DNA from 3 places in the Serratia sp. JSRIV002 genome. Region 2 is predicted to be linked to each of the others. Evidence: predicted binding sites of a transcription regulator. Region 2 holds the regulator's gene; each other region holds the start of a gene.
What was found. Region 2 encodes LexA, which represses DNA repair genes until DNA is damaged. Its sites were predicted from a motif close to TNCTGTATGTACATACAGNA; they were not measured.
Positions count from the first base shown of each region.

Region 1: mutH (DNA mismatch repair endonuclease MutH) is a predicted target of LexA. The motif match lies at 8,086-8,105, and genes of this name have one in related genera.
Region 3: umuD (translesion error-prone DNA polymerase V autoproteolytic subunit) is a predicted target of LexA. The motif match lies at 8,828-8,847, and genes of this name have one in related genera.

Region 1 is NZ_CP074143.1:4,751,868-4,762,828, forward strand. It holds gene recC (exodeoxyribonuclease V subunit gamma) at 1-587, opposite strand, end outside; gene KGP26_RS22315 (prepilin-type N-terminal cleavage/methylation domain-containing protein) at 721-1,074, opposite strand; gene KGP26_RS22320 (YgdB family protein) at 1,064-1,510, opposite strand; gene KGP26_RS22325 (prepilin peptidase-dependent protein) at 1,513-2,085, opposite strand; gene KGP26_RS22330 (prepilin peptidase-dependent protein) at 2,073-2,576, opposite strand; gene thyA (thymidylate synthase) at 2,783-3,577, opposite strand; gene lgt (prolipoprotein diacylglyceryl transferase) at 3,584-4,456, opposite strand; gene ptsP (phosphoenolpyruvate--protein phosphotransferase) at 4,652-6,901, opposite strand; gene rppH (RNA pyrophosphohydrolase) at 6,914-7,441, opposite strand; gene mutH (DNA mismatch repair endonuclease MutH) at 8,138-8,818, shown strand; gene KGP26_RS22360 (YgdI/YgdR family lipoprotein) at 8,945-9,163, shown strand; gene KGP26_RS22365 (NADP(H)-dependent aldo-keto reductase) at 9,361-10,401, shown strand; gene lplT (lysophospholipid transporter LplT) at 10,446-10,961, opposite strand, start outside.
Region 2 is NZ_CP074143.1:5,482,922-5,493,882, reverse strand. It holds gene ubiA (4-hydroxybenzoate octaprenyltransferase) at 1-167, shown strand, start outside; gene plsB (glycerol-3-phosphate 1-O-acyltransferase PlsB) at 237-2,702, opposite strand; gene KGP26_RS25715 (diacylglycerol kinase) at 3,025-3,393, shown strand; gene lexA (transcriptional repressor LexA) at 3,517-4,125, shown strand; gene dinF (MATE family efflux transporter DinF) at 4,237-5,577, shown strand; gene KGP26_RS25700 (CsbD family protein) at 5,884-6,093, shown strand; gene zur (zinc uptake transcriptional repressor Zur) at 6,209-6,718, opposite strand; gene KGP26_RS25690 (sugar O-acetyltransferase) at 6,939-7,511, shown strand; gene dusA (tRNA dihydrouridine(20/20a) synthase DusA) at 7,665-8,675, shown strand; gene pspG (envelope stress response protein PspG) at 8,834-9,052, shown strand; gene KGP26_RS25675 (quinone oxidoreductase) at 9,348-10,337, opposite strand; gene dnaB (replicative DNA helicase) at 10,505-10,961, shown strand, end outside.
Region 3 is NZ_CP074144.1:72,912-83,872, reverse strand. It holds gene KGP26_RS29000 (hypothetical protein) at 99-305, opposite strand; gene KGP26_RS28995 (theronine dehydrogenase) at 407-727, opposite strand; gene KGP26_RS28990 (conjugation system SOS inhibitor PsiB family protein) at 724-1,074, opposite strand; gene KGP26_RS28985 (ParB/RepB/Spo0J family partition protein) at 1,114-3,147, opposite strand; gene KGP26_RS28980 (DUF905 family protein) at 3,235-3,444, opposite strand; gene KGP26_RS28975 (single-stranded DNA-binding protein) at 3,500-4,057, opposite strand; gene KGP26_RS28970 (methyltransferase) at 5,005-5,580, opposite strand; gene KGP26_RS28965 (DUF3560 domain-containing protein) at 5,626-7,002, opposite strand; gene KGP26_RS28960 (hypothetical protein) at 7,703-8,278, shown strand; gene KGP26_RS28955 (hypothetical protein) at 8,283-8,441, opposite strand; gene umuD (translesion error-prone DNA polymerase V autoproteolytic subunit) at 8,858-9,280, shown strand; partial or broken gene umuC (translesion error-prone DNA polymerase V subunit UmuC) at 9,292-10,552, shown strand; gene KGP26_RS28940 (hypothetical protein) at 10,549-10,961, shown strand, end outside.

The DNA.
Region 1 (10,961 bases), 730 kb from region 2:
GTACTAATAAACCGGCGATATAAATTGGCACGGTGCCATTCAGGCTGACCCAGCTCGTGGGTATATTCCACTAGCCGATGCCACAGGAGGGCTTGCCAGCTTTGCGCCTCTGCCAGCCCTTCTACCGTTTCCCCACGCTGCCAACTCTCCAGCCACTGCGGGCGATAAACCAGATATTGGTCAAACAGATCGGCAACACGCCCGGCCAGCTGGTGGATCTTGCGCTTGTCGGCGTCATCGGTCAGATAATGCTGTAAAGGAGCAAACTCGGGCCGGGTCAGCATGCCTGGCAGCAGCCACATCAGTTTCCAGGTCATGGCATCTTTGCTAAAGGCGCTCTCTTTGGGTATGCCGGGTAATACCTTGGTGAACATGTCCCATATAAAGGTCGCCGGGAGCGGGAAAACGATATTCGCGGCAATGCCAAACTGCTCGGCCAGCTGCATCTGCAACCATTGCGCCATGCCGGGGCTTTGCACCAGCACCACTTCCTGTTGAAACGGATCGGCCAAAGGTTCTCTGGCTATCAGCGCGCTGGTCAGCGTTTTCAGCAAGTCCAGTTGATTGGAATGATAAACCGTAAACATGAGGCTCCTTGGAAGCGAAAAAGGGCATTACCGGCGACATAGTTTTTCCTCACTCTGACTCCCTCCCAAAGAGAGAGGGAACCGATCGAGAACATCTCGACCAAAAGAGTCTGAGGTGGCACAACACCCCGCGCTACTGCCCGCAATACCAGCGACTGAGTTCAATCTGTTGGTGCAGCGGCGTTTGTATCTTCACCGTACGCCGCAGGCATGAGCCTTGCGCTTGGCGGGTTTCGACTTGGTAGTGCCAATTTGGTGGTAGCGATATGGCATGGCTTATTTCGGCACCGGCACTGAATATTTCCAGCTGTTGGTGCGCCAGAGACCAGGCCTGTCGATATTGCCACTGCCGTTGAAATGCCTGCAACAACACCTGCTGATAGTGTAACAGCCCGAGCAGCGAGACGGCGAACAACAATGCCGCGATCAACACTTCGGGCAGGCTGAAACCCCGCTGACTTCGCCGGCCAGCTGGTTTATTCAGCACAGTCGCTTTCCCGCTTTTCCGGACAAAAATCCAGCCAGCCGCCTTTTTGCGCTTTCAGCAGGTGGCCACCAGCCCCGCCTTGCTGTGTAGCCAGTTGGTATAGCCACAAGGGCTCCGCTCCCGCAACATCTCCAGCCCCACGCACCATTACCAGACCGGTACGGGCCGATAGCCGGGCGCAGGCTTGCAAAGCCTCGCTGCTAATCTGCTGACAGGACCAGTGGCTCGCCTGCAGAGACTCCCGTGGCCACGGTTGCGTCAGCCCCCAGCTTAGGGCCGAAGCCGCCTGGTTGTAAGCCCGCAGATAGCGCTGCTGATCGACGGCCAGCAGTAGCGCACTGTCCAATTGCCGCTGCTGGGCGGTGAGCAGCATCAGCCCCATCACCAGCAACAACATCACCGCAGCCAACGTGCTGCCCCCCTGCTGCATATCCATCTCTAGGGTGCCTCCATGCTAACCGCCCACTCCAGGCGGCGTTCTATATTTGCCCGCACCGTTGAGCGGCCCCTTAGGGTAAACAACATCAAGGACTTGCCATCGCGCCCTGCGATCTGGCTGACAGAAAAAGACTCAATCCGTACCTCTTCCTGATCCAGCAAGCGTTCCCAGCCGCTGCCCTGGCACTGGGTCACGCCGCTTTGCCCCTCCAGCCCGCCAGCCCGCAGGCGGTAACCAAAATACTCGGCATCGCCACCGCTGTCCCAGTTGCCATTGCGGTTAAGATCGTAGGCCACGATCACACAGCTGCCCGGCGCTTCCCCCGCTGCATGGCCAATCAGCAACGAGCGCCCCTGACACTGCCCGGCACAAAATCCGCTGCGGCGCAGATCCTTTTCAATCCCGAAAGCCAGCTGGCGTAACACCAGCTCCAACCGATAATGACGGCCTACATCAACCGTCTGCTGACGCAGTATCGGTAAGGTTTTCGCCGCCGCCAATGCAATCAGGCTGCCGAATGTCATCGCCAGCAGCACCTCCGGCAGGGTAAAGCCTTGTTCTAAGGTTCGCATAAGGGCAGGCTCCGGATAGCAGTTTCTTCGCTGCACAGCCGCAGCCGACCTTTGGCAGACAGCACCAGACGTATGCGGCCAGCCGGATTGCCCAGCAGGATATGCCCGGCCTGCGCATTGTTGCGCACCCCATAAAATCCCATCTCCTTTTGGGTATAACCTTGTAACTCCACATCCAGGTGTTCTGGGGTAAAGACCCGGTCCGCCAATGCACTACAAGGTGCCACCTGCGGGCCGCTGCCTATGCACCAGATTTTCCCAGGCCGAAACCACAATAACGCGTTGCGGTTATGCCAGTTGGCATCGGCCTGTAAGCGCGTTAAGAATGCCAGCAGTTGCTGGGCGGTCTGCTCAAGCCGTAGCGCCTGTTGATAATGATGCCACTGGCTACCCCCCCAAGAGGTCAGCATCCCCGCCAGCACCATCACGATCATCAGTTCGATCAGCGTCAGGCCTTGCTGGTGTTCGGGGCTATTTTTATATCGGTTCATACGGCGAGTGTAATCAGCCAGAGGCACGATGAAAGGCACCTTTTCTCAGGCTGGCAAATGATACGCAGAATTTTTAGTTAGCAGGTAACAAGCTGGGGGAAGTTGAGTACGGCTTCGCATTTTTGGCAATGCAGCACGAGCGCAGCATGCGGCGCGCCTACTTTCAGTAGGCGTAAGAAAGAGGGCCGGATACGGCCCTCAGCAAATCAGATAGCGACAGGAGCCTTGATCGGCGGGTGCGGATCGTAGCCTTCAATCTCAAAGTCTTCAAAACGATAATCAAACAGCGAGGCTGGCTTGCGTTTGATCACCAGCTTCGGCAACGCACGCGGCTCGCGGGTTAATTGCAGCTGCGTCTGCTCCATGTGGTTGCTGTAAAGATGGGTATCACCACCGGTCCAGACAAAATCGCCCACTTCCAGATCGCACTGTTGCGCCATCATATGCACCAGCAACGCATAGCTGGCAATATTGAACGGCAGGCCGAGGAACACGTCGCACGAGCGCTGATACAGCTGGCAAGAGAGTTTGCCGTCCGCCACATAGAACTGGAAGAAGGCATGGCACGGTGCCAGAGCCATCTTATCCAGCTCACCCACGTTCCACGCAGAAACAATAATACGGCGAGAATCCGGATCCTGTTTCAGCTGTTGCAACACGGTGCTTAGCTGGTCAATCTCGCGACCATCTGCCGCGCCCCAGGCACGCCATTGCTTGCCATAGACCGGGCCAAGATCGCCGTTTTCATCAGCCCATTCGTCCCAGATGCTGACGTTGTTTTCGCGCAGATACGCCACGTTGGTATCGCCGTTCAGGAACCACAGCAGCTCATGAATGATCGACCGCAGGTGGCATTTCTTGGTGGTCACCAACGGGAAACCTTCCTGCAGGTTGAAACGCATCTGGTGGCCGAAAATCGACAACGTGCCAGTGCCGGTACGGTCGGCTTTAGGGGTGCCCTCGGCGAGCACTTTGTTCATCAAATCCAGATACTGTTTCATTTTTCCTCACGACTGTTGTTGCTGTGGACGACGACGATACGCCCAGATCATCATAATAATACCGGCGAGCACCATCGGCACGGACAGGATTTGCCCCATGCTGATCACCCCGTCAAACAGGCCAAGCTGGGCATCAGGCTGGCGGAACGCCTCGACGATAATACGGAACGTGCCATAGCCAATCAGGAACAGGCCCGAAACGGCTCCCATCGGACGTGGCTTACGGATGAACAGGTTCAGAATGATAAACAGCACGATGCCTTCCAGCACCATTTCATACAGCTGCGACGGATGACGTGGCAACACGCCATATTCGTTGAGCAGCGGCAGCAGTTGAGGATTGGCGGCAGCGATGGCGATATCTTCCGGACGCGAGCTTGGGAACAGCATCGCCCAAGGTGTATTGGTAGTAACACGCCCCCACAGCTCACCGTTGATAAAGTTACCCAGGCGGCCAGCGCCCAGACCAAACGGGATCAGTGGGGCAATAAAATCAGAAACCTGGAAGAAGTTGCGCTTGGTGCGACGGGCAAACCACAGCATCACCGCGATCACGCCAATCAGGCCGCCGTGGAATGACATACCGCCATCCCAGACTTTGAACAGGTAGAGCGGGTTATCCAGGAACAACGGCAGGTTGTAGAACAGCACGTAACCGACACGGCCACCGATAAAGACCCCAAGGAAACCGGCATACAGCATGTTTTCCACTTCGTCTTTGGTCCAACCGCTGCCGGGCTTGTTCGCGCGGCGCACCGCCAACCACATGGCAAAAACAAAGCCAACCAGGTACATCAAACCGTACCAGTGCAAAGAGACCGGGCCGATAGAGAAAATCACCGGATCAAATTTTGGAAACGCCAGATAGCTAGTGCTCATCTATCACCACAATATGTCTGTTATTCATCCCCAAGCGGGGGCGGCAGGTGCCAAACGCGGTGCAAAGCCCGTGCAACGGGAGCACCGCATTGAGATGGCGCATCATAACATAGGCTTAACCACGTCCGGGCTTGCCGGCAGGGAAAAGTTCTGTAAAAAAATAGGTCAACACTTAACGGGCTGGACAACGCCTAATCAACGGCCGCCGCGGATCAGCCCCCCCATGCCACGCCGTTCCATAAACGCCGCTACCTGGTGGCGAACCTCGGTGGTCATCTGGGCACTCAATACCCGCTTGGCCAACCCTTGCGCGTCTTCAAGTTCGATATGGCGCAACAGATATTTGATCCGTGCGACGCTGCGCCCGTTCATGCTCAAATTGCGGTAACCCATACCCACCAGCAGCAGAGCACCCATCGGGTCTCCCGCCAGTTCACCGCACAGGCTGACATGCAGCCCGGCCGCCGTCCCCTGATCGATGATCAATTTCAGCACCTGCAACATGGCTGGATGCAGGCTGTCGTACAGCGAAGCAACGCGGGTATTATTACGATCCACCGCCAGCAGATACTGGGTTAAATCGTTGGTTCCTACCGAGACAAAATCGACGCGTGCGGCCAGATAAGGGATCAGGAAGATCATCGACGGCACTTCCAGCATGACGCCAATCCGCGGCTTGGGAATGTCGTATCCCAGCATCTCTTCCACTTCTCGCCCGGCGCGATCGATCAGGCGCTTGGCCTCGTCGATCTCTTCCAGGCTGGTGATCATCGGCAACAGGATCCCCAGATTGCCGGTTCCCGCATTGGCACGCAGCATGGCGCGCACCTGGATCAGGAAGATTTCTGGCTGATCCAGCGTAATACGGATCCCCCGCCAACCGAGGCACGGGTTTTCCTCGCTGATCGGCATGTAGGGCAACTGTTTATCAGCGCCGATATCCAGCGTACGCAGCGTCACCGGCTTGTGCGGATAGAAGAGTTGCAGCATGCCCTGATATTGCGCCACCTGCTCCTCTTCCGACGGGAAGCCACTTTGCAGCATGAACGGGATCTCGGTGCGGTACAGGCCAACGCCGTCCACGCGCGCACCCAGCAGTTGTTCATGTTCCGGGCTAAGGCCAGCGTTCAGCATCACCTGGATCCGCTCACCGCTTTTCAGCTCTGCGGGCTGTTCAACGTCGTCTTCTGCCAGCTTGCTGAGCTCCTGCTCTTCGCTGATCAGACGTTGGTATTCCTTCACCAGCACCGGTTCCGGATCGACCAGCAGCTCGCCGCGATAGCCATCAACAATCAGCATTCGCTGGGCCAACAGCGCAGGCTGGATGTCCGCCCCCATCACCGTTGGCACGCCCATGGCCCGCACCAGGATCGCGGCATGGGAGTTGGCGGCACCGTCCCGCACTACCACGCCAGCCAGGCGATCCTGCGGCACTTCGGCCAACAGGGTTGCCGTCAGCTCATCGGCGACCAGCACAAATCGGGCTGGCCATTGGCTGGCCCCTTGGGTGGTATCGTCGAGGTGGAAGAGCAGACGTTGGCCAAGCGCACGCAGGTCGCTGGCGCGCTCGCGCATATAGGTATCTTGCAAGGTCGCAAACTGGGCAGCGAAGGCTTCAATCACCTGTTTTACCGCCCACTCGGCTACCGAACCGGCATCGATCTCCGCGTACAGTTCACGTTTGAGACGAGCATCGTTGAGCAGGTGGGAATAGAGATCGAAGATCGCCGCGCTCTCTTTTTGCGAGCTGGCGCTAAAACGCTTACTGAAGCGGCGGAACTCTGCCCCAGCCTCTTCCAACGCCTGTGTCAGGCGTTCACGCTCGCTGACGGTATCCAGCGTGGAGGCTTTATACACCTGATCAAGTGAAGGTTGGCTGCTATCTAACCACCCCTCCGCCACTGCCACGCCAGGAGCCGCAGCCAGCGCCCGAATGCGGGTCTGGCGATACTGGCCAAAAATGGCGTTTAGCTGTGATAACGAGAGGATCCCGGCCATTTGGGTGGCCAGGGTAACCATGAAGGATTCTTCGCTTTCGTCAAACTGGCGCAGTTCACGTTGCTGCACCACCAACACGCCAAGCAACTGGCGGCGATGAATGATCGGCACGCCAAGGAAGGATCGGAAACGATCCTCTTTGACCTGCGGAATATATTTGAAGCTGGGATGGCTTTGGGCATCCGCCAGGTTGATCGGCTCTGCCCGCCGCCCGACCAGGCCGACGATGCCTTCGTCAAAGGCCAGGGCGATAGTTCGCCCACGGGGCTTTTTCAACCCGCGCGTCGCCATCAGGTAATAACAGCGGCGGTCGTTGTCTGCCAGATAGATGGAGCAAACTTCGGTGTCCATCGCCAGACAGGTTTCATTGACCAAAAGATCCAGCGCATCTGTCAGACTGGCCGCCGCGGCCACTTTCTCAACAATTTCTCGCAAGCGCGTGAGCATAGTCGGTTTGACTTAACCTCTCTTTCGGCGATAAGCAGGAGGCTGCCGCTGCGCTGCCAGTTCCTGCATAGGCATGACGGTTGCGGCAAACTCTTTCATAACCCGGCGGTACACGTCGCGTTTAAACGACACCACCTGGCGCACCGGATACCAGAAGCTCACCCAGCGCCAGCCGTCAAACTCCGGCGTACTGCTGCGCTGCATGTTGATATCCGCGTCATTGCACATTAACTGCAGCAGAAACCATTTCTGCTTTTGGCCGATACAAACCGGCTTTGTGTCCCAACGCACCAAACGTTTTGGCAATTTATAGCGCAACCAGTTGCGGGTTGAGGCCAGGATACGCACATCCTTTTTACTCAGCCCCACTTCTTCGAACAGCTCACGGTACATCGCCTGCTCAGGCGTTTCGCCAGGGTTTATTCCCCCTTGGGGAAACTGCCAGGAGTGCTGACCGTAACGGCGGGCCCATAGGACCTGCCCCTGACGATTACAGATTACGATACCAACATTCGGGCGGTAGCCATCATCATCGATCACCGGACTACCTCGATAAGCATAAATTCGTATTGATAACCTGATTGTTTCACACAAGCCACAGGCGGTAAACCACTGCTTTGCAGCGCCGTCGCTCGGATAACATTGGGATAACTCACAGATAATGGCAAAGTTATAAACATGTAACGAGGTTGGAGGGCGGTTTTATTCACTTTTTCTGTGGATAGGTGTGTGAAGAACTCTAGGGATAAGCCGGGAAAACTCAATTGAACTTAAAATCCGCCGTATTTTTAATTTTTTATTATTCCTTTAAATACAATGCAATAATGACTTAAACACAGTTATGAACAGGGTAAAAATGTGATCTATGCACGCTTTGGATCTTTCTCTGGCGAAAGATCCACCAATGCGGATTTTATCCACAGATTATTATACCCAGTGACCTATAAAACCGCCAAATTCGTAAAAAATGCCCCGCGTCAAGGCTGTAAATCAAACCAGTGATCGGCAAAAAGTTGGGTTATCCCAGAAATCTGTGGATAAATAGGTGTAAGATCCTGTTTATTGTCGGTGGCTACAGGTGCACAACCCCGCGATGAAATTTTTCTACCGCGATGGGGTAGCCAAAAAGTCATGCAAAATCATGCTACTATTGTTGTTTTCCCCAGCCTGCTTTTCCCTTTTAAGGCTGTGAGTAAATTCGGTACATTTTTTAACCATAATGCATAGGTCTGATTTATGGCGTGTTTATCCCCGCTGCCGCCAGAAAACGAGCAGCAATTATTAGCCCGTGCCCAGGCGCTGGCTGGCTTTAACCTTGGTGAACTGGCAGCTCGTGCGCAGGTCAGCATTCCCAAGGATCTCAAACGGGATAAAGGTTGGGTCGGCATGCTGCTGGAGCTCTATCTGGGTGCCATGGCGGGCAGCAAGCCTGAACAGGATTTCCCAGAGCTGGGCATTGAGTTGAAAACCATCCCGGTCGACGCCGCCGGTAACCCGCTGGAAACCACTTTCGTCTGCGTAGCCCCGCTGACAGGCAATAGCGGCGTCACTTGGGAAAGCAGCCACGTACGCCACAAACTGGCACGCGTGCTGTGGATCCCGGTGGAGGGTGAACGACAAATCCCATTGGCACAGCGCCGCGTAGGTTCCCCGCTGCTGTGGCAGCCCAATCAGGAAGAAACCGAGATGCTGCGCCGGGATTGGGAAGAACTGATGGATCTTATCGTGCTCGGCCAGGTTGAGCGGATCACTGCCCGCCATGGCGAAGTGCTACAGCTGCGGCCAAAAGCGGCCAACAACAAGGCACTGACCGAAGCCACCGGCGAACAGGGCCAACCGATCCTCACCTTGCCGCGCGGCTTCTATCTGAAGAAAAACTTCACCCGGGCGCTGCTGGCCAGGCACTTTACGCTTTGATTAGCCCTGCGCATCCTGATTTCACCGTCATTTCTCCTTACACAGATGGGATACGTCCGAAAGCCATCTTTGGCAGAGTTTGCTACTCTATTAGGACAATTATTCTAGGTATATAAGGTGTTCGGCATGAAAAAGTGGGTAATGGCTATTTCCGCCCTGATGATGGTCGCCGGATTAGCAGGCTGTTCCAGCGACTATGTGATGGCCACCAAAGATGGCAATATGATCCTCACGCAGGGTAAGCCTAAAATCGATAAGGATACCGGCCTGATCAGCTATCAGGACGAGCAAGGCAAGCAGCGTCAGATTAACGGCGATCAGGTCTCGCAGGTTATCGAGCGTTAATCCCAGCCCCCGCATCTTCCTGACCCCTGACGGATTATCAATCAGGGGATTAGCCCTGCCCTCGGCTGTTATATTCCACTTTCACCATCTTCTTAGCTTGGTTATAGTCAAGTAAGGCGTGTTACGCCGTTGGATCTCTGGCTGCTGTTTTACCGGGCATCACGCCCGTAAGCGCTAACATTGAAGGAAGGCCGTTAATGCAATACCACCGTATTCCCCACAGTTCTTTAGAAGTGAGCGTGCTGGGACTGGGCACCATGACCTTTGGCGAACAAAACAGCGAAGCCGATGCCCACGCACAGCTGGATTATGCATTAGCCGCTGGCATCAACCTGATTGATACCGCAGAGATGTATCCAGTGCCACCGCGCCCGGAAACCCAGGGGCTGACAGAGCAATACATTGGCAGTTGGATCAAAGCGCGCGGCAACCGCGATAAAATCGTGCTGGCAAGCAAGGTCTCCGGGCCGATCCGGGGTAATGACGCTGGGATCCGCCCACAGCAGGCGTTAGATCGCAAAAATATCCGCGCTGCCCTGGATGCCAGCCTGAAACGGTTAAACACCGATTATCTGGATCTGTACCAGCTACACTGGCCGCAGCGCACCACCAACTGTTTCGGCAAGCTCAATTATCAGTACACCGATGAGAAGGCCACCATCCCGCTGTTGGAAACTCTGGAAGCGTTAACCGAGCAGGTCCGGGCCGGCAAAATTCGCTATATCGGCGTCTCTAACGAAACCCCTTGGGGCGTGATGCGCTACCTGCAACTGGCAGAAAAACACGAACTACCGCGTATCGTCTCGATCCAGAACCCCTACAGCCTGTTAAACCGCAGCTTTGAGATTGGTCTGGCGGAGATCAGCCAACATGAGGGTATCGAACTGTTAGCCTATTCCAGCCTGGCCTTCGGTACGCTGTCCGGCAAATACCTCAACGGTGCCAAACCGGCCGGGGCACGCAACACACTGTTCAGCCGCTTTACCCGCTACTCTTCAGCCCAGAGCCAGGCGGCGATCGCCGAATACGTGGCGCTGGCGAAAAAGCATGGTCTGGACCCTTCACAGATGGCATTGGCATTCGTGCGCCAGCAGCCGTTCGTTGCCAGCACCTTGCTGGGTGCCACCACGCTGGAGCAGTTGAAGATAAATATCGACAGTTTTGACGTGGTGTTGAACGAGGAAGTGTTGCAGGCTCTGGAAGAGATCCACAGCCGCTTCACCATTCCAGCGCCATAAAGACTATAGGGGTACAGCATGCTGTGCCCCTATGTATCAAACCGTTAGGCTTTGGAGCGGAATTGAGATATCCACAGGACGGTGATGGCAAGGCCGAACACGACGCCAAAACCGATCCCGACGCCGATCACCGGCACACCTAATTTGACCACCAAAGAGTAGAGGCCAAGCATCAGCAGCATGGCGGTATTTTCACCCAGGTTCTGTACCGCAATAGCATTCCCCGCCCCAACGGAGCGTTTGCCCCGCTCTTGCAACAGCGCATTCAGCGGCACCACAAAGAAACCACCCAGCACACCAATCACCAGCAGCACGCCATAAGCATTCAGCATGCTGGTTTGCACGGCAAAGAAGGCTACGGCGATGCCGATCAGGATCCCGGCAGGCATACAACGCTTAACCGTTTCCAGCGTCACAAAGCGGGCTGCCGCCCCGGCCCCGACCACGATACCTATTGCCACCATCGCGTTGAGCATGGTTGGCGTGGCGTTATCGCGAATGCCCAGCGCCACCGGCACCCACAGCACCAGCAGGAAGCGCAGGGTAACCCCAGCGCCCCA
Region 2 (10,961 bases):
AACTGGGGGGCGCGTTTTACTGGTCGCTGTTGCTGGCCGGGGCGTTGTTTATCCATCAGCAAAAGCAGGTGGCTGGCCGCGATCGCGATGCCTGCTTCCGTGCCTTCCTGAATAACAACTACGTCGGCTTGGTGTTGTTCATCGGTATTGCGCTTAGCTACGTATGATTTGCCCAACGCAAAAAGTAAAAAGGCATCCATTATCGGATGCCTTTTTCGTGGTAACTGGCTTGTAAGTTACTCGTCTTCTTTTACGACTTCAGCTGTCAGCGCTGGGGTATTGGTTTCTTCCGGCATGCTGACGCTTTCGATGGTCAGCTTGATTTCCGGGGTGATCAGATCGCTCAACATGGTGTAAACCTCCATGGTGTGCTCGCGGATCGCATCGCCAATATCATTGATAAAGCCTTCTTCACGCAGCGTCGCCACCAAGGTGGAGAACACCGCCTTATCGAAGAATTCCGGCGCGTTGATGCCGTGCAGCACCGACAAACGCTGGGCCATAATGCGGCTCTCTTTCTCCAGGGCACCCCGGTTGATACTTGGGTTGGCGCTGAGGATCGACATGGTGATGGCATAGCGTTGCAGGGTTTCACGCACCCCGGCGGCCAACAGCTGCAACGGACGGATGCGCGCAGGGTTCAGCACCAGCTCATCGCCTTTGCTACAAATCAGCTGCTGGCGTATCAACTCTTCGATCAGCGGTTGCAGCACGTCGGCTAGCTGTTCTTTGTCGTAACGCAGGAACAGCTCGGCCTTCAGCATCGGATAGATCAGGCTGACCTGACGCAACAGCTCAACGCGCGACACGCGGCGGTGATGCATCACGATAGAGGCGATCAACGAAGGCAGTACCAACATATGATGGATATTGTTGCGATAGTATGTCATCAGCACCGCCTGCTCGCGCGGCAGAATGATGATGTCGCCGATGTTGTCCTTCTCCACTTCAAACTTGTTCATGTTTAAAGCGTGATCCAGCAACTGGTCTGGCGTTTGCGCTGGTACGGTGGCGTCCGGTGCATACGGCACGTTACGCATTAACTGTAAGTAGCATTCCAACTGCTCAAGCAACTGCTCACGGGTCAGCGAACGTTGGCGTGAGGCCAACAGCGCGGTGGAACACAGGTTCATGGCGTTGGCGGCGGCAGCGTTGTTGATACGCACCATGATCTGAGCCGCCAGATCGTTGACCGCAGGCGTCAGCCAGCTTGGGCGCTGTGCTTCGATCGGGTCGATAGACTCACGCCAATGCGGGACGTTGTGGTTCAGGTACGTAGTCAACGGCAGCGGTTCACCAAAGTTTACGTAGCCCTGGCCGAGGTTGCGTAGCTTGCGCAAGCCACGCACCATTTGCAGCAGGCTCTCTTTCTCTTTGGTCGCGCCACGCAGCTCTTTGGCGTAAGTACCTACTTCCATCACGTGCTCGTAACCGATATAAATCGGCACCAGGGTGATCGGACGTGTACCGCCACGCAGCATGGCCTGAATGGTCATCGACAGGGTGCCGGTTTTCGGTTCCAGCAGGCGGCCGGTACGGGAGCGCCCGCCTTCAACAAAGTATTCTACCGAGTAACCTCGAGTGAACAGCTCACCGAGGTATTCACGAAATACGGTTGAATAGAGTTTGTTGCCCTTGAAGGTGCGGCGAATAAAGAATGCGCCCAGGCGACGGAAGATCGGCCCGGCGGGCCAGAAGTTCAGGTTAATACCTGCTGCGATATGCGGTGGCACCAGCCCCTGATGGTAGAGCACATAGGACAGCAGCAGATAGTCCATATGGCTACGGTGACACGGCACATAGACGATCTCGTGGCCATCCTGCGCCAGCTGACGCACACGCTCGGCGTTGGTGACGTTGATACCCTGATACAGCCGGTTCCAGGTCCAGCTCAACACGCGGTCGGACAGGCGCACCGTTTCATAGGAGAAATCGGCGGCAATCTCTTCCATCAGCGCAATCGCGTTCTGCTGGGCCTTTTCGTGGGAGATCTTTTTGCTGCGCGCTTCATCTTCGATCGCTTTTTCAATCGCCTTGGAGGCCAGCAGCTTGTTGAACAGATCCTGACGGGCTGGCAGGCTTGGCCCAACGGCGGCCAGGCGCTGGCGTGCAAAGTGCATACGTGCGACACGGGCCAGTTTTTGCGCGATGGTCTTATCGGTGCCGTGCTCTGTCGCCATCCGGCGTAGGGACACGGTGTTGGAGAAACGGACAAAGCTGTCACGCCCCAGCCACAGTACAGCGAAGAACTTCTGTACGCCGTTCAGCAGGCGCAGGTGCGGCGTGCCGTGGCCTTCACGCCCAGGGGAGCGGCCAAACATCACCGATACCGGCAACATCTGAATATCGAGATCCGGGTTGCTGCGGTGCAGATCCAGATAATCGTGAAACAGTTTTACCGATTCTTCTTTGGGAGTGTAATAGCGGAATACGCGTGGGCCATCATGGATAAACACGTAGCTTGGCAGCACGGTGCCATCGATTTCCAACGGGTTAAGGGGATCGGGCAGATCTTGCGCCAGACACTGGGTGCGCAAGGTGAGTAAATCCGCCTTGGAATTATAAGGTAAAACATACAAAATCGGTCGTGAGGGATCCAACCCTAACTCCGTGACCGGATCTGTTGGGATAACCTTACTTCTTACCAACATTTTTAGTGGTAAGTTCAATATCTTATAATAGATTTTACGCCAACCTGACATGACAACGTGAAGCCTCTTGTTAGCAATTCGCCGCAAGCATACCAGAAACCGGGTAGCAGATCTGTGGCGTTGGGAAATCCACGGCCATTCACGGCAATGGAAGTACATAGTTGAATTATACCTGATGGATATCAAATTGGCCGCTCTAGCGCACTCATGCGCGCGCGGCATTGGTACGACATAGCTAGGTGATTAAGGTATTCCAACCTTGCTGTATACTGCGCTGCGATAAAAATGTGATTGGGCTGGCAAATCTGTCTGGAACGTTGCGGCTGCAACACGACGGGTACATGATCCATCTTGGAGAAAGGCGTTCTTAACTATGGCAAATCAAGCAACTGGCCTGACGCGTATCATTAAAGCGGCAGGCTATTCCTATAAAGGTTTAACCGCTGCCTGGCAGAACGAAGCCGCATTCCGTCAGGAACTGGTGGCGACGGTGGTGGCTATCATCGTGGCGGTTTGGCTGGATGTGGGAGCGATAGCGCGCATCTTGTTGATCGGCTCGGTGCTGCTGGTGATGATTGTCGAAATCCTCAACAGTGCGATTGAGGCCGTTGTCGATCGCGTGGGGACGGAATATCACGAGCTTTCCGGGCGGGCCAAAGATATGGGCTCGGCGGCGGTATCGCTGGCAATCATTCTGGCGCTGTTCGTTTGGGCTTCGGTACTTTGGCAGCATTTGGCGTGAAAACCAGCGGGTATCGTTGCGATCACGCTCGCTACCTGCTGATTTTTATTTATTCTTCGGTTCCCAATCCAGACTTAGCTGTATATACTCACAGCAAGACTGTATAAACAAACAGGGGGCGGAATGAAAGCACTAACTACCAGACAGCAAGAGGTCTACGACCTGATTCGCGATCATATTTCGCAAACGGGCATGCCACCGACGCGTGCCGAGATCGCAATGCGCCTGGGGTTCCGCTCACCAAATGCTGCAGAAGAGCACTTGAAAGCACTGGCTCGCAAAGGCGTTATCGAGATCATCTCCGGTGCATCACGCGGTATCCGCTTGCTGATGGAAGATGAAGAGGGGTTACCTCTGGTGGGCCGTGTGGCTGCCGGTGAACCTCTGTTGGCTCAGCAGCACATTGAAGGGCACTATAAGGTGGACCCTTCACTGTTCAAGCCTAATGCCGATTTCCTGCTGCGCGTTAGCGGCATGTCGATGCGCGACATCGGCATCCTGGATGGCGATCTGCTGGCAGTGCATAAGACTCAAGACGTACGCAACGGCCAGGTCGTCGTCGCCCGCATTGAAGACGAGGTCACGGTCAAACGCCTGAAGAAACACGGTAACGTCGTCGAACTGCTGCCAGAAAACAGCGAATTCCAACCGATCGTGGTCGATCTGCGCCAGCAGAACTTCACCATCGAAGGCCTGGCGGTGGGCGTGATCCGCAACGGCGACTGGATCTAACCGTTTTACCTCGTATTACAGCCCTTTAAAACGGCAAACCTCGCCCCAACTCTGGGGCGATGTCATTTCTAAGCTACGCTAAAATCCATGCTTGTACGGGAACATATCGCCATGCGCCTGCTTTCTGCCTTCACCAGTGACACCGACAAAGCTCTGTGGCGTCTGGCGTTGCCGATGATCTTCTCCAATATTACCGTCCCCTTGCTTGGCCTGGTGGATACCGCCGTTATCGGTCATCTCGATAGCCCTAGCTACCTTGGCGGGGTCGCGGTGGGATCAATGGCCACCAGCTTCCTGTTTATGTTGTTGTTGTTCCTGCGTATGAGCACCACCGGGCTGACGGCGCAGGCGCTGGGTGCGCAAGATCCCTACCGGCTGGCTCGCGCATTTATGCAGCCGTTATTGTTGGCGCTGGTGGCCGGGCTGGCGATTGTGCTGTTGCGAGCCCCGTTGATCACCTTGGCGCTGAACATTGTGGGGGGCGATCGGGAAGTATTGGTTCAGGCCAGGCTATTTTTGGAGATCCGCTGGCTGAGTGCCCCGGCGGCGTTGGCCAATATGGTGTTGCTCGGTTGGTTGCTGGGAGTTCAATACGTGAGGGCGCCGGTGATCCTGTTGATTGTCGGTAACCTGCTGAACATCGTGCTGGATATCTGGCTGGTAATGGGGCTGGGTTGGAACGTGCAGGGGGCTGCAACTGCCACGGTGATTGCGGAGTACGCCACGCTGTTGCTGGGTTTGTGGTTAGCATGGCGGGTACTACGCATGCGGGGGATTTCGCTGACAATGCTGCGAACCGCGTGGCGTGGGGATATGCGCCGCCTGTTGGCACTTAACCGCGACATCATGCTGCGTTCGTTATTACTGCAACTGTGTTTCGCTTCGTTGACCATTCTGGGAGCCCGCATGGGCGGAGAGGTGGTGGCGGTGAATGCGGTGCTGATGAATCTACTGACCTTTACCGCCTATGCTCTGGATGGTTTTGCCTACGCGGTGGAAGCCCATTCCGGCCACGCCTATGGTGCGCGGGACGGGCGGCAACTCCGTAAAGTATGGCGTGCCGCCTGTCGGCAGGCTTGCCTGGTTGCCTGTGGTTTTGCCGTTATTTATCTGTTCGCCGGGCAGCAGATTGTGGCGGGCTTAACCTCGCTGCCGGAGTTGCGTGCGCTGGCAAATCATTATCTGCCCTGGCAGGTGGTGCTGCCCCTGGTGGGGGTTTGGTGCTATCTGCTGGATGGCATGTTTATCGGCGCCACCCGTGGCGCAGAAATGCGTAACAGCATGGCGGTAGCCGCAGTGGGCTACGGGCTGACGTTGTTCACCCTGCCGGTATTGGGCAACCACGGTTTATGGCTGGCTCTGGCGGTATTCCTGGCACTGCGCGGGGCTGCTTTGGGCTGGGTTTGGCACCGTCATAGCGTGCAAGGCACCTGGTTTTCATCCCCTAACTAGCGATACATAGGCCAGACTAGTTGATGATTCTGGATGGGTATTCACATTTGGTTACATGTGTTGAGGGCTGTTTTGCTTCGCTTGCTTACTGTTTTAACGGCGTTTTTTGCTATTGAGACTTTTCCTAACCCTATTTTATGCTGCTTTTCGGGTGCTTTTCGTGATGGGTGACTATAGTTAATCACGTGGCTGGCGAATTAAGCCCGCGCTTAATTGGCAACGGACGCATTAGATAACCTTAAATTTGACTCAGTTAAGTCCAGCCAGATTTATCTAAAACTGACAACCAAGAGTAACGGAGAGATTATGAACAAAGATCAAGCCGACGGTAACTGGAAGCAGTTTAAAGGTAAAGTGAAGGAAAAATGGGGCAAGCTGACCGATGACGATATCACCGTGATCGAAGGGAAACGCGAACAGCTGGTCGGTAAAATCCAGGAACGCTATGGCTACCAGAAAGAGGCAGCCGAAAAAGAAGTCAAAGCCTGGGAAGAACACAGCAAGTATCGTTGGTAGCGCGATGAGCCGCTGAGTATTGCGGCGCTACGACACCATCCGGCCTGGCAGATTTCCCCCCTGCCACGGCCACGGGAACAAGGATGTACCCGCTCCCTCCTGCAACCCAATCCGCTTATTTTTTCTTCACCACAATGCTGTGGTCATGATCGCAATCGTGTTGGTTTTCACAATTTTCTACCACCACACAGGCAGAACACAGACCGTGGGCTTCCACTACGCTGTGGCGCAGCACAAACCCTGATTCTTGAGCCAGTTTCTGCAAGGTTTCTTCCACCCCTTCGGTAGTACGCTCCGTGACCTGTCCGCAGCGATCGCAGATAAACAGGGCGGAGGTATGCATTGGCTGTTCGAAGTGGTGGCACAGCACATAGCTGTTTGCCGATTCAACGCGGTGGATAAATCCCTGTTCCAGCAAGAAATCCAGTGCACGATAGACCGTAGGTGGTTTGGCCTGCGGCTCTGCCACACGCAGTAAATCCAGCAAATCGTAAGCGCTGATGGCGCCGGGTTGCTCAGCCATCAGGCGTAACACTTCCAGCCGTTGCGGGGTCAGTCGCACGTTGCGTTGCTGACAGAGTTGTTCAGCCTGCGCGAGCAGCTTTTCCTGGTTGGTTGAGTTCATGGCAATTATCCGGCTATGCAAAGAAGCCGATTTTATCATGTTTCAACGCAATCGCCGAGGGTTGCCCCGCTTTCCCTGGATAACGCAGCAAATCGGGCGATTTTGCGCAGCAAGACTAGGCACAATGAGATGTGGATCACGATTTGCCGCTTTATGTCATAGGCTCCACTCGGGCACGGCGGTATAACCCGTAAGGTGTCAAACCTTTCAGGAGCCTGGGATGTCAGAAAGAGAGAAATTGCTGCGTGGTGAGGTATATAACAGCCGTGATGATGAGCTGATTGCCATGTACCATCGGGCGAGGAGCCTGACTAAACAGCTCGCAGCATTGGACTCACCTCAGTCTGAAGAGAAACAGCGTCTGTTGCGTGAGTTGTTTGCAGCATGGGGTGATGACAGCTGGATTGAATTACCGTTCTGGTGCGACTATGGCCAGCATATCAGCATTGGCAGGAATTGCTTTATCAACGTCAATGCGGTGTTTCTTGACTGCAACACCATCACCATTGGTGATAACACGCTGATTGGCCCAAACGCGCAAATCTACACGCCAAGCCACCCGCTCAAGGCCAGCGAGCGGTTTACCGGCAATGCCGATTTTCCGTTCCATACCTCAGCCAAGCCGGTGGTGATTGGCAGTAACGTCTGGATTGGCGGCAACGTGGTGATCCTGCCTGGCGTCACCATTGGTGATGGCACTACCATCGGCGCAGGCAGCGTGGTGACCGAGGATATTCCGGCTAACGTGTTGGCGCTTGGGCAGCCGTGTCGCGTGATCCGACAATTGGAATAGGGCCGAGAGAAAACGTTACCGCTCTGAGATCCTAATCAGAATGAACGACGGTTTCCCCAAGACCGTCGATTGCCGTTATAATAGCCATTTGCGGCATCGGCACAACGCGCTGATTGTCGAGTCCCGGACTTATCAGGTAGCCAGTAACTCAGCATGACGAAAGATATTAATAATACCCAATACGCCGCCAATCGTTTTTCCATTGCCCCTATGCTGGACTGGACCGATCGCCATTGCCGTTACTTCCATCGCCTGCTGAGTAAGGAAACGCTGCTGTACACCGAAATGGTGACCACCGGCGCGATCATCCACGGTAAAGGTGACTACCTGGCATACAGCGAGGAAGAGCACCCCGTGGCTTTGCAGCTAGGGGGCAGCGATCCGGCAGCACTGGCGCACTGTGCCAAACTGGCGGAACAGCGTGGCTATGACGAGATCAACCTTAATGTCGGTTGCCCGTCGGATCGGGTACAAAACGGCATGTTTGGTGCTTGTCTGATGGGGCAGGCGACCTTGGTGGCCGACTGTATCAAGGCGATGCGCGACGTGGTGTCGATCCCGGTGACGGTAAAAACCCGTATTGGCATTGATGATCAGGACAGCTATGAGTTCCTGTGCGATTTTATCTCTACCGTTGCCGGGCGTGGGGAATGCGATATGTTCACCATTCATGCCCGTAAAGCCTGGCTTTCCGGCCTGAGCCCGAAAGAAAACCGTGAAGTCCCTCCGTTGGACTATCCGCGTGTTTATCAGTTGAAACGTGACTTCCCGGCGTTGACCATTGCGATCAACGGCGGCGTGAAAACGCTGGAAGAAGCCCAACAGCACCTGCAGCATCTGGACGGTGTGATGATGGGGCGCGAGGCGTACCAAAATCCTGGCATTCTGGCGCGGGTGGACAGCGAGATTTTCGGCCGCCAGAGCGAGGTGATGGACAGCGTGGCGATTATCGAATCGCTGTATCCGTACATCGAGCGCGAGCTAGCGAACGGAACCTATCTGGGTCACATCACTCGCCATATTCTTGGCCTGTTCCAGGGCATTCCTGGCGCGCGGCAGTGGCGCCGCCATCTGAGTGAAAATGCCCATAAGCCAGGGGCCGATGTGCGCACCGTCGAACAGGCTTTGGCATTGGTGCGCTCACCTCGCACTGAAATGGCATAATCGGCAAAAAATTTGACTAAAAGTTGGTTTTTTTGACCAATGGCGCCACCGGTTGTGGCGCTATTTTTATATAATTTCAATAAGTTATCATTGACTTCAAGTTGGCACGTTTCTTGTAAAGAACAAGACAGACCTATTGTTTTGCCAAGGAGCAACCCATGTTAGAACTGTTCTTTCTGATCGGCTTTGTCGCCATGCTGCTGGTAACGGGTATTTCACTGCTGGGCGTGATGGCTGCGTTATTTGTGGCCGCGGCTTTTATGCTGCTGGGCGGGCTGTTTGCCATGGTGTTTAAACTGCTGCCGTGGCTGATCCTGGCGGTGGTTGGCGTGTGGATATACCGTTCTATGCAGAAACCACAGATACGGCGCTATTAATATTTTTTGCCTAAATATCAGTCAGTCACGCTGAAACTCACTAGGCAGATTGCTTGCCAGTGTGGCGGGGATCACAGCTTGATGTTTTAAAAGCGAATGCGGCACATTAATCATATTTTTTACTTATCGAGGCTGCTAGGATGGCTCTGCAGCAGTGATGCTAATCATTTTCATCACCGCGAGAGCTGACAAGAGTGTTGCTTGAAGCAACCCCCATCTCTGGCGGACTCTGCTCTACCCCTACAAAGCGCTGTAAACTAGAAAGGGCCCCTTATAGGGCCCTTTCTTTTTGCTGCTACAGGCCAGGGATCAGCAGGCTGGAACCGCTGGTCTGGCCGCTTTCCAGGACCTGGTGTGCCCTCTGGGCATCTGCCAATGCAAACTTCTGTGTCGCTTTCACATCAACTTTAATCGCACCGCTGCCAATCAGCGAAAACAGCTCGTTACTGGCAAACTGCAATTCCTGACGGTTGGTGATGTAACCATTGAGCGAAGGGCGGGTGACGTAAAGTGAGCCTTTCTGATTGAGTAACGCCAGATCGACACCGGTAACCGGGCCAGAGGCATTACCAAAGCTTACCATCAGCCCGCGGCGCTTCAGGCTGTTCAATGAGTCCTGCCAGGTACTTTGCCCTACGGAGTCATAGACCACGTTAACCTTTTCGCCGTTGGTCAGTTCAGCTACGCGCTGTGCGATGTTTTCCTGGCGATAGTTGATGGTGGCCCAGGCGCCGGCACGCAATGCCTGCTCGGCTTTCTCGTCAGAACTCACGCTGCCGATCAGTTTGGCACCCAACGCTTTGGCCCACTGGCAGGCGATCAGCCCAACCCCCCCGGCGGCGGCATGGAACAGGAATACCTCGCCCGGCTTGATCTCATAGGTTTGTCGCAGCAGATAATGTACGGTCACCCCTTTGAGGAACGAGGCAGCACCCTGTTCGAAAGTGAGGTTATCCGGCAGGATAGCTACCTTTTCCAGCGGGACGTTGTGAACTTCGCTGTAGGCACCGAGTGCGGACTGGGCATAAACCACGCGATCGCCCGGTTTGACCGCGCTGACACCTGCCCCGACCTTGATGACTACCCCAGCCGCTTCGGTACCTAACCCGCTAGGGAAGTTTGCCGGTGGGTACAGGCCGCTACGTACGTAGGTATCGATATAGTTGATACCGATCGCCTTGTTCTCGACCTGAACCTCCCCCGCAGCGGGATCGACAGGAGTAAAATCAACATACTGCAGCACTTCTGGGCCGCCGGTGGCGGAGAATTGGATGCGTTTTGACATGTCGCTACCTCGTTTAAATGGCTGTTTTCACCCTACGCTTATCAGCCCACACTATCTAGCTCGTTGCGCAGTGATTAATCCTTTTTTGCGCAGGGAATCATGACTGAAAATCACGTATACTCTTGCGTCAGCTACCCCCATTCGCAACTGAATAAAGAATAGGCTTCATGGCAGGCAAAAAACCAACCAACAAGACAAACACGTACGAACCCAGAGACCGCCAGATGGAAGGGCTGAAGATGCCGCCACATTCGCTGGAGGCGGAGCAGTCCGTGTTGGGCGGTTTGATGCTGGATAACGAACGCTGGGATAACGTGGCGGAGCGCGTGGTCGCCAACGACTTCTTCAGCCGTCCACACCGCCTGATCTTTACCGAAATGCAGCGTCTGCTGGAGATGAGCCGGCCCATCGACCTGATCACGCTGTCCGAATCGTTGGAACAGAGAGGCGATCTGGAAACGGTGGGCGGTTTTGCCTATCTGGCAGAATTATCGAAAAACACCCCAAGTGCGGCCAACATTGGTGCATATGCCGACATCGTACGTGAACGTGCGGTAGTTCGTGAAATGATCTCCGTCGCCAACGAAATCGCCGATGCGGGTTACGATCCGCAAGGGCGCAGTA
Region 3 (10,961 bases), on a different replicon from region 2:
ACAGTTCACCAGGAGAAGAAACGAATGAGGCAGGAAAGTACGGGAAAAAACGGCACCGCAGGTGCCGTCTGTTCTTGACCTTCCCGCCCTGGCCAACGTCATTTTGCCCTGGTACCCGACTCAGGCTCAGACTCAAAGGCAATCACGCAACCAACGATCATGGAAACGGCCCAGATCACTTGAAAGGTGATATGCACCAGTGCGCTACTGTATGACAACAGCATGCCGGTGAATGGGATAAGCAACAACAGGGTGCTATAGATAATGAACTTCCCGCCAACGCTTTTTCGCTGTGCTGGCGACATTTTTTGCACTCTGGGGTTGTTTGCGATCTTACGTCTTAGGTATTTCCACATACCCACCTCCCTCTTAGCGACTGAAAATAGCATTGTATTCAGTATAGTATTCATTTTCCCTTGAAGTAATCAGGCCGGTTTTCCAGCTCGCGCGCTATCAGCTCATCAGCAAACAACGGCGCGGCTTTGACCACTCTGCGCTCGAGATTGCGCTGACGTGCTTGTGCTTTGCGCTCCGGACTCCAGCGGCGTATAGGCTTCACGTCCAAAAAATCCAGAGACACAGCATAGTCACCCCCCGGTACAAACAGGGCCATCACACTAGCTGGCGCACGCGCACCGGCAGGAACATCTTCAAACACCAATATTTCTTCACCGGGGCAAGGTCGATGAGGGTACGCCCACCGCAGCGAATAACGCCATTCATTCACCGCCGGTCCTCCAGTTTATTAGGCAACATTAGCTCGTCCAGCCACTGTTCTATCTCTGTTCGGTTTTCCAGCTCGCCATGCATTTCACCGACAATTGCCCATAGCGGTTGCCCGTACTCAAATGACTGGCAGAGTACATTGGTAAAGCGCTTACTCCATGCCTGTACCCCGCACCATTCTTGCCGGTGTTCGCAATCGATCTGCCAGCAGTCAGGCAAACCCAGCGCTGCGATCACCGCACTGGATAACCGCAAGCGTGCCTCCTCGCCGCGTTCGCGGTACTGTTCAAAATCGGTGGCGGTAAAGGCTTGCAGCTTGGCTAACGTGAATTTTTCTTCTTTGGTCATCGTGTTATCAGCCGCCCTTTCGGGCGGCAGCTCCAGTTATCAGGCTGCGTCAGTGGTGGCTGTTTCGTCGGAATGGGTTTCGCCTTCAACATTTTCTGCGTTGGCAGGATCGTCGACAGGTGCCTCTTTAGGTTTAGGCGCGGTCATCCACACTGGCACCCAACGGTTACTTGCCATCCGTTCTTCGGCCAACTCTGCGGCGTCCCCTTTCTTCATCTTCTCCGCATCACTTGCCGCACCGGTGAAACCCGCTTCATTCAGGAACTCGACAATTTGTGGTTTTTTCAGGTGGTCAAAGAAATTGGCTTTTGTCGGTTGCCACCAGTCACGCAGTTCGAAATCAAACGCCGTTTCCACCGCATCGAGCGGACTGCGTGTCGTATGCCCACATTCACGGGTCTGTACACCATCCAACCCGCAAGCCGCACATAAACCGAGGATGGAAAGCAACTGCTCCCCTTTCAACGTAAAGAAGGTGGTAAAGTCACGATCCCAACCTTCCGGCAACATGGCGGTGACACGATCGATTTCTGCTTTGAGAGCAAGATAAGCGGTACCCTCTTTGCCTGACGGCGCATTTTCCAGCAAGCTATGGTGTGAGCAACGCAATGACGCTTTGAGCGCAGACGTCGAACCGTAATGATGTGATAACAGGTCACGGCACAACGTCCATGCCAGCAATGCAACGGCCTTCGGTATCTGTTGTACTACCGCTGCCTGTACCGCAAGCGTCCGTTCCGATGACATTTTGGTCAGCAACGGTAAACTGATGTCGTCCACCGGTTCGGGTTGGCGGGTATAAGTGATACCTGATGATGTTCGAGTCTCGTTGTCTGCTTTGGCCCCCTCTGTCCCCTCCTTCTGTTCCCGAAGAAGAACCCCGCGCTGAATGCAAACGTCATCATCCTCAAATGACACGACCACCCCAGCCTGTGCTTTCTGCTCAGGTGTCCACGACCGGATCGCTACAGCCGATTCAAGGTCTTCAATCTGCTGTTGAATCTCATATTCATCGTCGTGGGTGTCAACCTCTTGCAGCGCGGCTGTCAGCGTGTCTAGGCGGGCCTGTTCTTCTTTGGTAAACAAAGGTGCAGGGGTAGGCAAAAAGCCGTACGTCTGCGCATCCTCTCCCCAGCGTTCTACTTGATCCATCCGATGCAGACACCATGCCCACCCTTCGTTTTCCTGTAGGGCATGGGCAACTATCTCCAGCTTGTTAACGAGGTGTGTATCAAGCAGGACTTTATCGACATAGCCGCCATCGTCCTCGCTAAACAGATCACGGCGGATCTGGCTGTCCTCAAAAGCATTGGCTCCGACAAATGCAAACTTCCCGCTACCGCTGATCTGGACTTCACTGGCGGTTATCAAGCTGCGTATTTGATGAATTTGGGGCTTGCCGTTGTAGCTGTTCTCTTTGGCCATATCCAGAACCTGCAACTGGCGCTCAGGGTTATTCTCCAGCGCCAACACATGACAGTGCTCGGTTGTGAGTTCATCTTTAGCCAATGCATCAAGGATAGAAGGAGCCAACCCGGCCAATTTCAGCATGCGCTGGACGTGACGGGCACCATACCCCAGCAGATCACCGATCTGCGCTGGCGTATTCCCCTCTTCAGAAAGTGTACGGAAGCCGATGATCTGTTCGGCGGGGTGCATTGATTTACGCTGGCCGTTTTCCGTCATCGATGCGGCAACCGCCAGTTCGCGTGGAACTACCTTCACAGGCACAAAAGGTTGATCGGCATCGATAAGCCCTTCGCTCACCAACAGCGCGGTAGCCTTTTTACGGCCACCACCACCGACAACGCCCAGTTGGCCGTCAGGCAGCGCAATAACGATCAGGTTTTGCAGTATGCCGACCCCCTTGATGCTGTCGGCCAATCCTCTGACTTCTTTGTCCGTATGCGGAACGATACGTGTGTTCAGTTCGGTATCGGCCAATTGAGAGAATGGCACCAGAACAACCGGCGTACTTTCGAGCAGGGTAACTAGTTCTTTAGACACGGCTTTTTCTTTCGCCTTACTGCTAGCTTTCTTAGCTGTTTTTGCTTTAGACTCGGTAACTGACATAGTTGGTACTCCTTATGTGTTGACTACTGTCTGCCGGACGGCTCACGTCCGGCACCCTTTTGCTTACTGCTTTTTCACACCGCACTGCTAGATATAGCGATTCAGCCAATACCCGGCATCTTGTGAGAAATTCCAATCGCGCCAGCTCATTGCGCCATCGACGCGAACAACAAGCCGAAAATGCGTCCCCTGATCGTCCTCGATGGCAACATTGCTGTAGGCTGCTGCTACAACGTTGGCCTGTTCACGCGTAAACGGGCCGTCTGTTGGTAACAAGACGTGCTGTTGGTCAGCCATTGGCTATAAACTCCTGTTAGTGATGCCCTGCTTGCACAGGGCGAAAAGGTAAATCCTAAAACGGGATGTCGTCTTCAAAATCCATCGGCGGGTATTGACCACCTTGCGGCTGCGATGGTGGCGCTGATGGTGCTTGCGCGGCATCTGCTCCCTTTGGCGACCCTTTCCCTTTAGTCGAGCGCTTGCCCTTGGCCGGTGCGCTGCTGGCTGCTGGCTGCGCGGCAGCCGGAGGTTGTGCAGGTACGTTGCCGCTAGTCTGGCGCTCGCCGCCGCCCAGCATTTGCATGGTGCCATTGACCTTCACCACGATTTCGGTGGTGTACTGATCAATACCCTGCTCGTTCTGCCACTTGCGGGTTTGCAGTTGCCCCTCGATATAGACCTTTGAGCCTTTGCTCAGGTATTCCCCGGCCACTTCGGCCAGCTTTCCGAACAAGACAACGCGATGCCATTCGGTTTTTTCTTTTTGTTCGCCCGTTGCCTTGTCGCGCCATGTTTCGGAGGTCGCCAGAGACAGATTGGCCACCGCGCCCCCATTGGGCATATAACGAATTTCGGGAGCCTGACCCAGATTGCCGACCAAAATCACTTTGTTTACGCCACGTTCTGCCATGATGAATCTCCTTATTTCCGTTGAGCTTTCGCTTTTGAAAACCATCACCCGTTGAGTTGTCGGGGCCGCGGTTTTGATGTTATTGCGGGGACCTGCTGGACTTTCCCGCTGGGTATTACCTTCACCCGTTTGAGAGTCGTTCGCCGCGAGGGCGTAAACGAGCACGGCCCGGTGAAGATGTCTGGGGGGAGCGGGAAATTTTTTTCGGTCTAATGAAATGGCCGGAAAAAATTTATTGCGAAAGGCATGGCCGGCCCCTAGACAGCAAGACGGGTTGTGCTTGTCTCAGCCCCGGCGAAAGAACTCAAATGGGTGAAGATATCCAGGTAATGAAACGAGCAGGAACCCGTCGCAACGACGAAACGCGCGGGCGCGAAACGGCGTTGCTCCTTAGCGCTCTGCAGTCATTTCGCAGAGCAGTGAACGCGCTGGCCCTGGCCAGCTGCAGGGGTTGACCTTGATGTTAGATAGCAGACCCAAAGCCTTCTGGCCCGAAACCCGCCTCAAGCGGGGTTCGGCGAAGCTTACCCGGCATGTTTTGGCCGGGTTAGCTGAGTGGGCTGACGACCTGGCTATGCCAGGGAGCCGAAGGTATCCAGACTGCCGTTAATTCTTGTCCATCAGCTGCTGGCCAGAAGCTACCAAAGGAATAGAAGGGCTATCAGGAAAATAAGGAAATGAAGCAGGAAGAAGACAAAGAGGAGAGAGAAGATACCAGGGAAGTAGAAGAGGAGTCAGCTCACCAGGAGCGGCATAGGGAAGAACAGCGCCGCAGGCGCTGTCCTCTCTCTGGCTTTTTGCCGCTGACCTTTCCCCGCCGGCGCCCATGAGAAACACAGGACCGGCACCAGGACGCGAAACAGGTATTCACCCCAGCTCGACGGCTCAACACCCCGACCCAGGCATAAAGGGGGCATCCGTTCACCCCCTGTGGCTGTGCGATATTTTCAGGCCGCCCCCAACCGCACTATCGCGGTAGACGCATCGGTAAACGCAAACGCCCCACGCGGCAAAGGCTCCCAATGGTCAGAAAGCGGCTTGAGCGATTTGTTTTGCCGTGGCCCGTTCAAGCACACGGCGGTCAGCACGCCACCGGGTATCAGCAACGAGCGGGCATGCAGAATATGTTTGATATCCGCGCCCTGGTTGAACGGCGGATTCATGATAATTCGGCTGTAGTTTCCCTCTGAAGCATGCGGCCAGTATTCCAGGAAATCACTGCAGATCACGTTGATGCCTTCAAATTCGTTTCTCAAGTGCTGGCAAAGCTCGGCGTTAATCTCTACGGCATCACATACCGCAGCGGGTGCCACTTTCCTGATAGTCCTTACAATCGCGCCGGTCCCCGCGCTCGGCTCCAGTATGCGATCCCCATTGCTGATGTTGGCCAGGTGAACCAGACGGTCGCAGATCTCATCTGAGCTAACAAACAATTGTGAACAGGCCGGAACCTCAACCACCGAGGCGCTACGTTCAATTTTTCCGCGCATCATCTCGATACGCTGCTTAAGTGCCAAATGCATCTTATACCCTCTATGGCTCCCCGGAGTTGATCCGGGGAGCAATTTTTATTTGTTCGGGATTTCAACGGTTTTCATGTCGCTGATATACACAGATGACAGCGTGCAACCTTGCGTCATCACTCGGCGGTAGCGATAGGCTCCGTGGGTGTCGGTGGCCTCAACGGCCCGAACGCCCTTGTAATCACGGTGTTTCGCGGCCCATTCGGCTTTGGTCATCGTCACACATCCCTCGTCGGGAACATTCACGTTCGGCGGACGTTTTACTGTCTTACTGGCAGCTTGTGCCTCTTCCTCTGTGGGGGCTTTATAATCGGTGATGCGATCAACGGTGAGTTTCATCGTGCCCTTGTACCCTAAAAAATTGTGCCACGGCGTTTCCAGTGAGGTGACTTCTCCGTTTCTTTTGTTGATCTTGAGGATAGGCAGCCATTCCTCCCTGCAAAGCACCTGACCGCCGACTTGAAATTCTTTCGCGCTCGTTATCACGCTGCCGCTCTCGTTCAACATGGCCCGTTCGTAGCTCAAGCGATTGCGGTAATGTGTCGCCCAGCGTTGATAATGGCGGATAGCCCTATCATGGCAAGGGATCGCAACATCTCGGGCCTGTTCGGCCGTGATAATATCTTCATCCAACGCTGAATACAGACTCATGCGCCCTTCGTACTGGCTTTTATCCTGTGGTCGGGGGTACTTCTCCAGGCTAAAACATGCGTAAATACTTTCGTAATTGCTGATTGCGATGGCCATCTTTAAATCCAGGTTATCGGAGCGCCAAAGTTTCAGAAATTTTTCCGAGTCTGCGATATTTTTTTCTGCCTTGCGCAAGTCGGCTTCAATTTTTTTGATCCGGCGATAGCGCACGGCTGGCAGTTCTTTATATTTGGCGTGGGCCAAGGACGCCGCAGCCCTTTCTTGCCAATACTCTGACCGTTCGAACAGCATGACGGCCTTTTGCATACCGTTTTCGATTTTTGCGGCATGCCTGCGCGCTTTTCGCTCGCTATGATGGCCAACAAGGATCGGCTGCCCAAAGGGAACCGCCGAGGCCAGCTTATCGACCGCCGTTAAAACCTGGCTGGATTCTGCCGCGCGTTTCTCGCTGTAACCGCTGAAGCGTTCGGCGCGTTCGCTCTGACGCTCAAACAACGTGCTATCTTCATCCTCGATGTCACCGGCAAGGCTCATCAAGACATCTTCGCGGCCCGGCGTCCACGCAGGCGCCACGAAGAAACGCTGTTTAGGTGCCCATTTGAAACCCGCCTTGCTCACTGTCGCGTAGGTTTCTTCATCGAGACGATGGAGGGGATACAGGCGCAATTTGTTGTCATCGGGGGAATAGGTCGCCCGATACTCATTGCTGTTGAATTCATGAGATGCCTCTGTAGGCTTCGCTGTCGCGCCCTGGACGTTTTGTTGTGACATGTTTTGAATCTCCTTATGTGGTTAAAGTGATGCTTCTGTGAGTATTCGCCGTCGCAAACTGGCCCAGACCACAATCAGGAGCGCTGGCAAGGCCGCCGCAGGCGTTCATACCAGCCTTGCCAGAAGGAGCGATGGAGTGTGGTCTACTGCCTAGCGACGGTCGGAATAACTCACGGAAACTCACCCCACAGCTGAGGGTGAAACAGGGCACAATGCGGAACGGCGCAGCAGCAGCGAAAGCCGTTACGCGCTTCTGAGCGACGGCAGCAGTATCGCCGTCGTGGTGAATGCGCTGGCCAGTGGCCAGCTGCAGGGGTTGGTGTTGGACAGCAGACCCAAGCCTTCAGGCACGAAACCCGCATCATGCGGGGTTCGGCGAAGCTTACCCGGCATGTTTTGGCCGGGTTAGCTGAGTGGGCTGACGACCTGGCTACGCCAGGGAGCCGAAGGTGGCTCCAAGAAACACCCATCAAGCTTGAAAGACCTATAGGGTTGAAAGCGGAACAAAAGTAGAGGAAAGAGAAGTGAAATGGATACAAAAAGGTAAGAAAAGTTAGGAATTCAAATTGGCATTGAGGACAAGCACAACCGTTCTCGATTGGAAAAGCGTTGCAACTATGGACAAACGATTGTCTCTTTCCTCTGATGTTCGATCTCTATGTTACACTGCTGTTTTTCCAGAGTTTAGTTGCGTGGTGGTATGAAAAAGCGTGAGTTTGATGAATTGCTTACCGGCGTAGGAGTTTTGACCGTCGATGCTTATGCTCAAGAAATGAAACAACTTTTTCCAAATCTGATACTTCCGACACTTCAGTTTGAGGTTTGTAGTCCTGCACATGCCGAGCTTTCTAAATCATGGCGGGATACATCAGTATATAAGGATGGATACGGATGTTGGTCTTGGGAGACGATTTATCACAAGTCGAAATATTCAACCAAAAAGTTTGTTGTGGCAGTATCGAGCAACGGCAAATTTGGTGGACTCTTTTCTGGAAAATTATCATCAAATGAAGTAGAGCTGCAGTTTGTACATCGTGATGTTGACTGCCCCTCACTCAAGGGGTTCATGATCCCAGCGTCTGTGACGTTTTCGGCTTTTTTAGGTCTGGCCATGTCTCGCGACGTTCTTTCTGTGTGTGAGCCAGCTAAAGCGATTGTTGACCGGTATGAAACGAGTATGAAAGGAGATGTTGCTTTTACATACAATAATCAAAAGGAAGTGCTTCGGATGAGTGTTCCAGTTGATGAGGTTGTATCCCCACCAACTGATCAGTAGAGGACTAACTTTTATTAGTGTCTTGCGCCGCTACAGTTGGTTCATTTTCGACGTACAGCACTGCTCTCTTATCTTCTGCGGAGAGATTTGGATATAGAGTAACACCTGCTTTACGCATAGCATCTAAGCGCTGCATTGGTGTCATATCTTTAAATTTTGTCATCTCATCTACCCTCAAGCTCATGCATAACGCAGATACCGCGTTTAAATAATTCTATACGGATTACCAAATTTACTCAACCAAAGGTTGAATACTCCTTGTACAGGGCTTTGCACCCAGAAGCGAAGCGGATATGCGTCACTGACATCTTCCTTCACGACATAAGGTAGTTATCCACATTAAGGGTGCATATCCGGCGTAGAACCCTGTGAATAACCTCGCCACCTCGCGTCTTAAACCGCCGCACCAGAGGTGTACGTTTTTCACTCAACAAGGATTGGTCAACTACTGCCTGGCAACTTTATTCCTTTGAAAAGCAATGCGCTGCTTTGACACACCATTATTTCTACCGATCCCACTTGCAAGCCCTATAGGTAACATCAATAATACACTGTATAAATATACAGGTAAATGATGTTATGACGATTGAAATTTTTAAATACTCACCAGGCACAGCCCCACTCGCACTGCCACTTTTTGCTGACTCATGTGCGGCAGGGTTCCCAAGCCCGGCGCAGGACTACATCGAAGCTCAGTTGGATCTCAACGAATTTTGTATACGGCATCCCTCCGCAACCTACTTTGTGCGGGCAGAAGGCGAGTCAATGGTAGAAGCTGGCATTCTGTCTGGTGATCTGCTGATTGTTGATAAGGCGGTCAAACCCACGCATGGCGACATTGTGATCGCTGCAGTCGCCGGTGAATTCACTGTCAAACGGTTGTGTACTACTCCGCGTCTTTGCCTGCAGCCAATGAATCCCGCCTACAGCCCGATATTTGTCGATCCGGACGAACTGGACATATTTGGTGTGGTCATGCACGCCATCCATACGCTTCGTTGAGCGAGGTGCCTATGTATCTGCTGTGTGATGTCAATTCGATGTATGCCAGCTGCGAACAGCTCTTTAGGCCTGATCTCAAAGGAAAACCGGTGATCGCTCTCAGTAACAACGACGGAGCGATTGTGGCGGCCAACGCGCAAGCAAAGAAGCTGGGAGTTAAACGTGGCACACCGTACTTTCAGGCCAAAGCGCTGATCGAGCAAAACCGCATAGCGTGCTTCAGCTCGAACTATGCGCTCTACGGCGACATGAGTTCACGCGTCATGGCCACACTTGAAGCTCTGGCCCCCCGGCTTGAGATTTACTCGATCGACGAGGCGTTTTTGGACGTCACCGGCATCAATACCTGTGAGCCTTTACTCAATTTTGGCCGTCGCGTACGGGCAACAGTGGCACAGCAAACCGGGCTGACGTGCGGAATTGGCATAGCGCAAACGCGTACGCTAGCCAAGTTGGCCAACTACGCAGCAAAGACATGGCCAGGAACGGGGGGCGTGGTTGATTTGAGCGATCGCCAACGGCAGCGCAAGCTCATGGCACTGCTGCCGATCGATGAAGTGTGGGGCATCGGCCGCAAGCTCTCTGCCAAGCTAAAAATCATGGGGATAGAAACGGTGCTGCAGCTGGCCGACGCCAACCTACAGTTGATGAAACGTACGTTTGGCGTGGTGGTAGAACGTACAGTACGTGAACTCAATGGTACGCCGTGCATCTCTATCGATGCGCTGCCGGCGAAGCAACAGATCATCTGCAGTCGCAGTTTTGGTGAGCGCGTCACGCAGCTGCAGGACATGCGCCAGGCAGTCTGCCAATATGCAGAACGGGCAGCGGAAAAGTTGCGCCAGGAACGCCAGTATTGCCGTCACGTCAGCGTTTTTGTGCGCACCAGCCCGTATTCCAACGATCCGTATTATGGCAACAACGCCAACCAGGTGTTGATGTTGGCCAGCCAGGACACGCGGGATATCGTTGCTGCTGCAATGAAAGCTCTCGACCAGATTTGGCGCGATGGCTACCGGTATCAAAAGGGCGGGGATCATGCTCAATGATTTCTGTAGCCGTCCAGGTCAGATCGATATGTTCGACGACACACCGCCACGGGCCAACAGCGATAATCTGATGAAGGTTGTCGATCGCATTAATGGTACGGGATTGGGTAAGATATGGTTTGGCGGTCAGGGGATTGATAAAGGCTGGCGAATGAAGCGCGAGATGCTCTCCCCTGCCTACACGACTCGATGGAAGGATCTCCCCAGGGCAATCATTAAATGACCTATAGCAAGGAAGTGCTGGCACCCTATGGAATTGTTCAAACTGGCCCCGAATTTGGTACCTTTGGCGAACGCCGCTGCCTATTTGAAATACCGCTCGCTACAGGGCGCACGGTCTGGATGGATCAGCGCCTGACAAAGCAATCAGACTATTGGATCGTGCTTGTCGAAAAGCGGCCCTTCCTGCAGGCCTGGGCACGTGCTCACCAAGAACGTCACCTGGCAGTCGGCGATGAGTCCATCTGGCGCCAAGACAGAAAATTTGCTAGCGCTGATGATGGATTTTCGCCTGGAAGGGAAAACCCTGTGCCACTGGCAGAATGTGGGGGAGATTACGTGGTTGAAAAGGGTCTTCCCGCTCTCAGGTTGTGTTTTGGCAATGGTGTGACCAGGACGATCTGGCTGCTGGC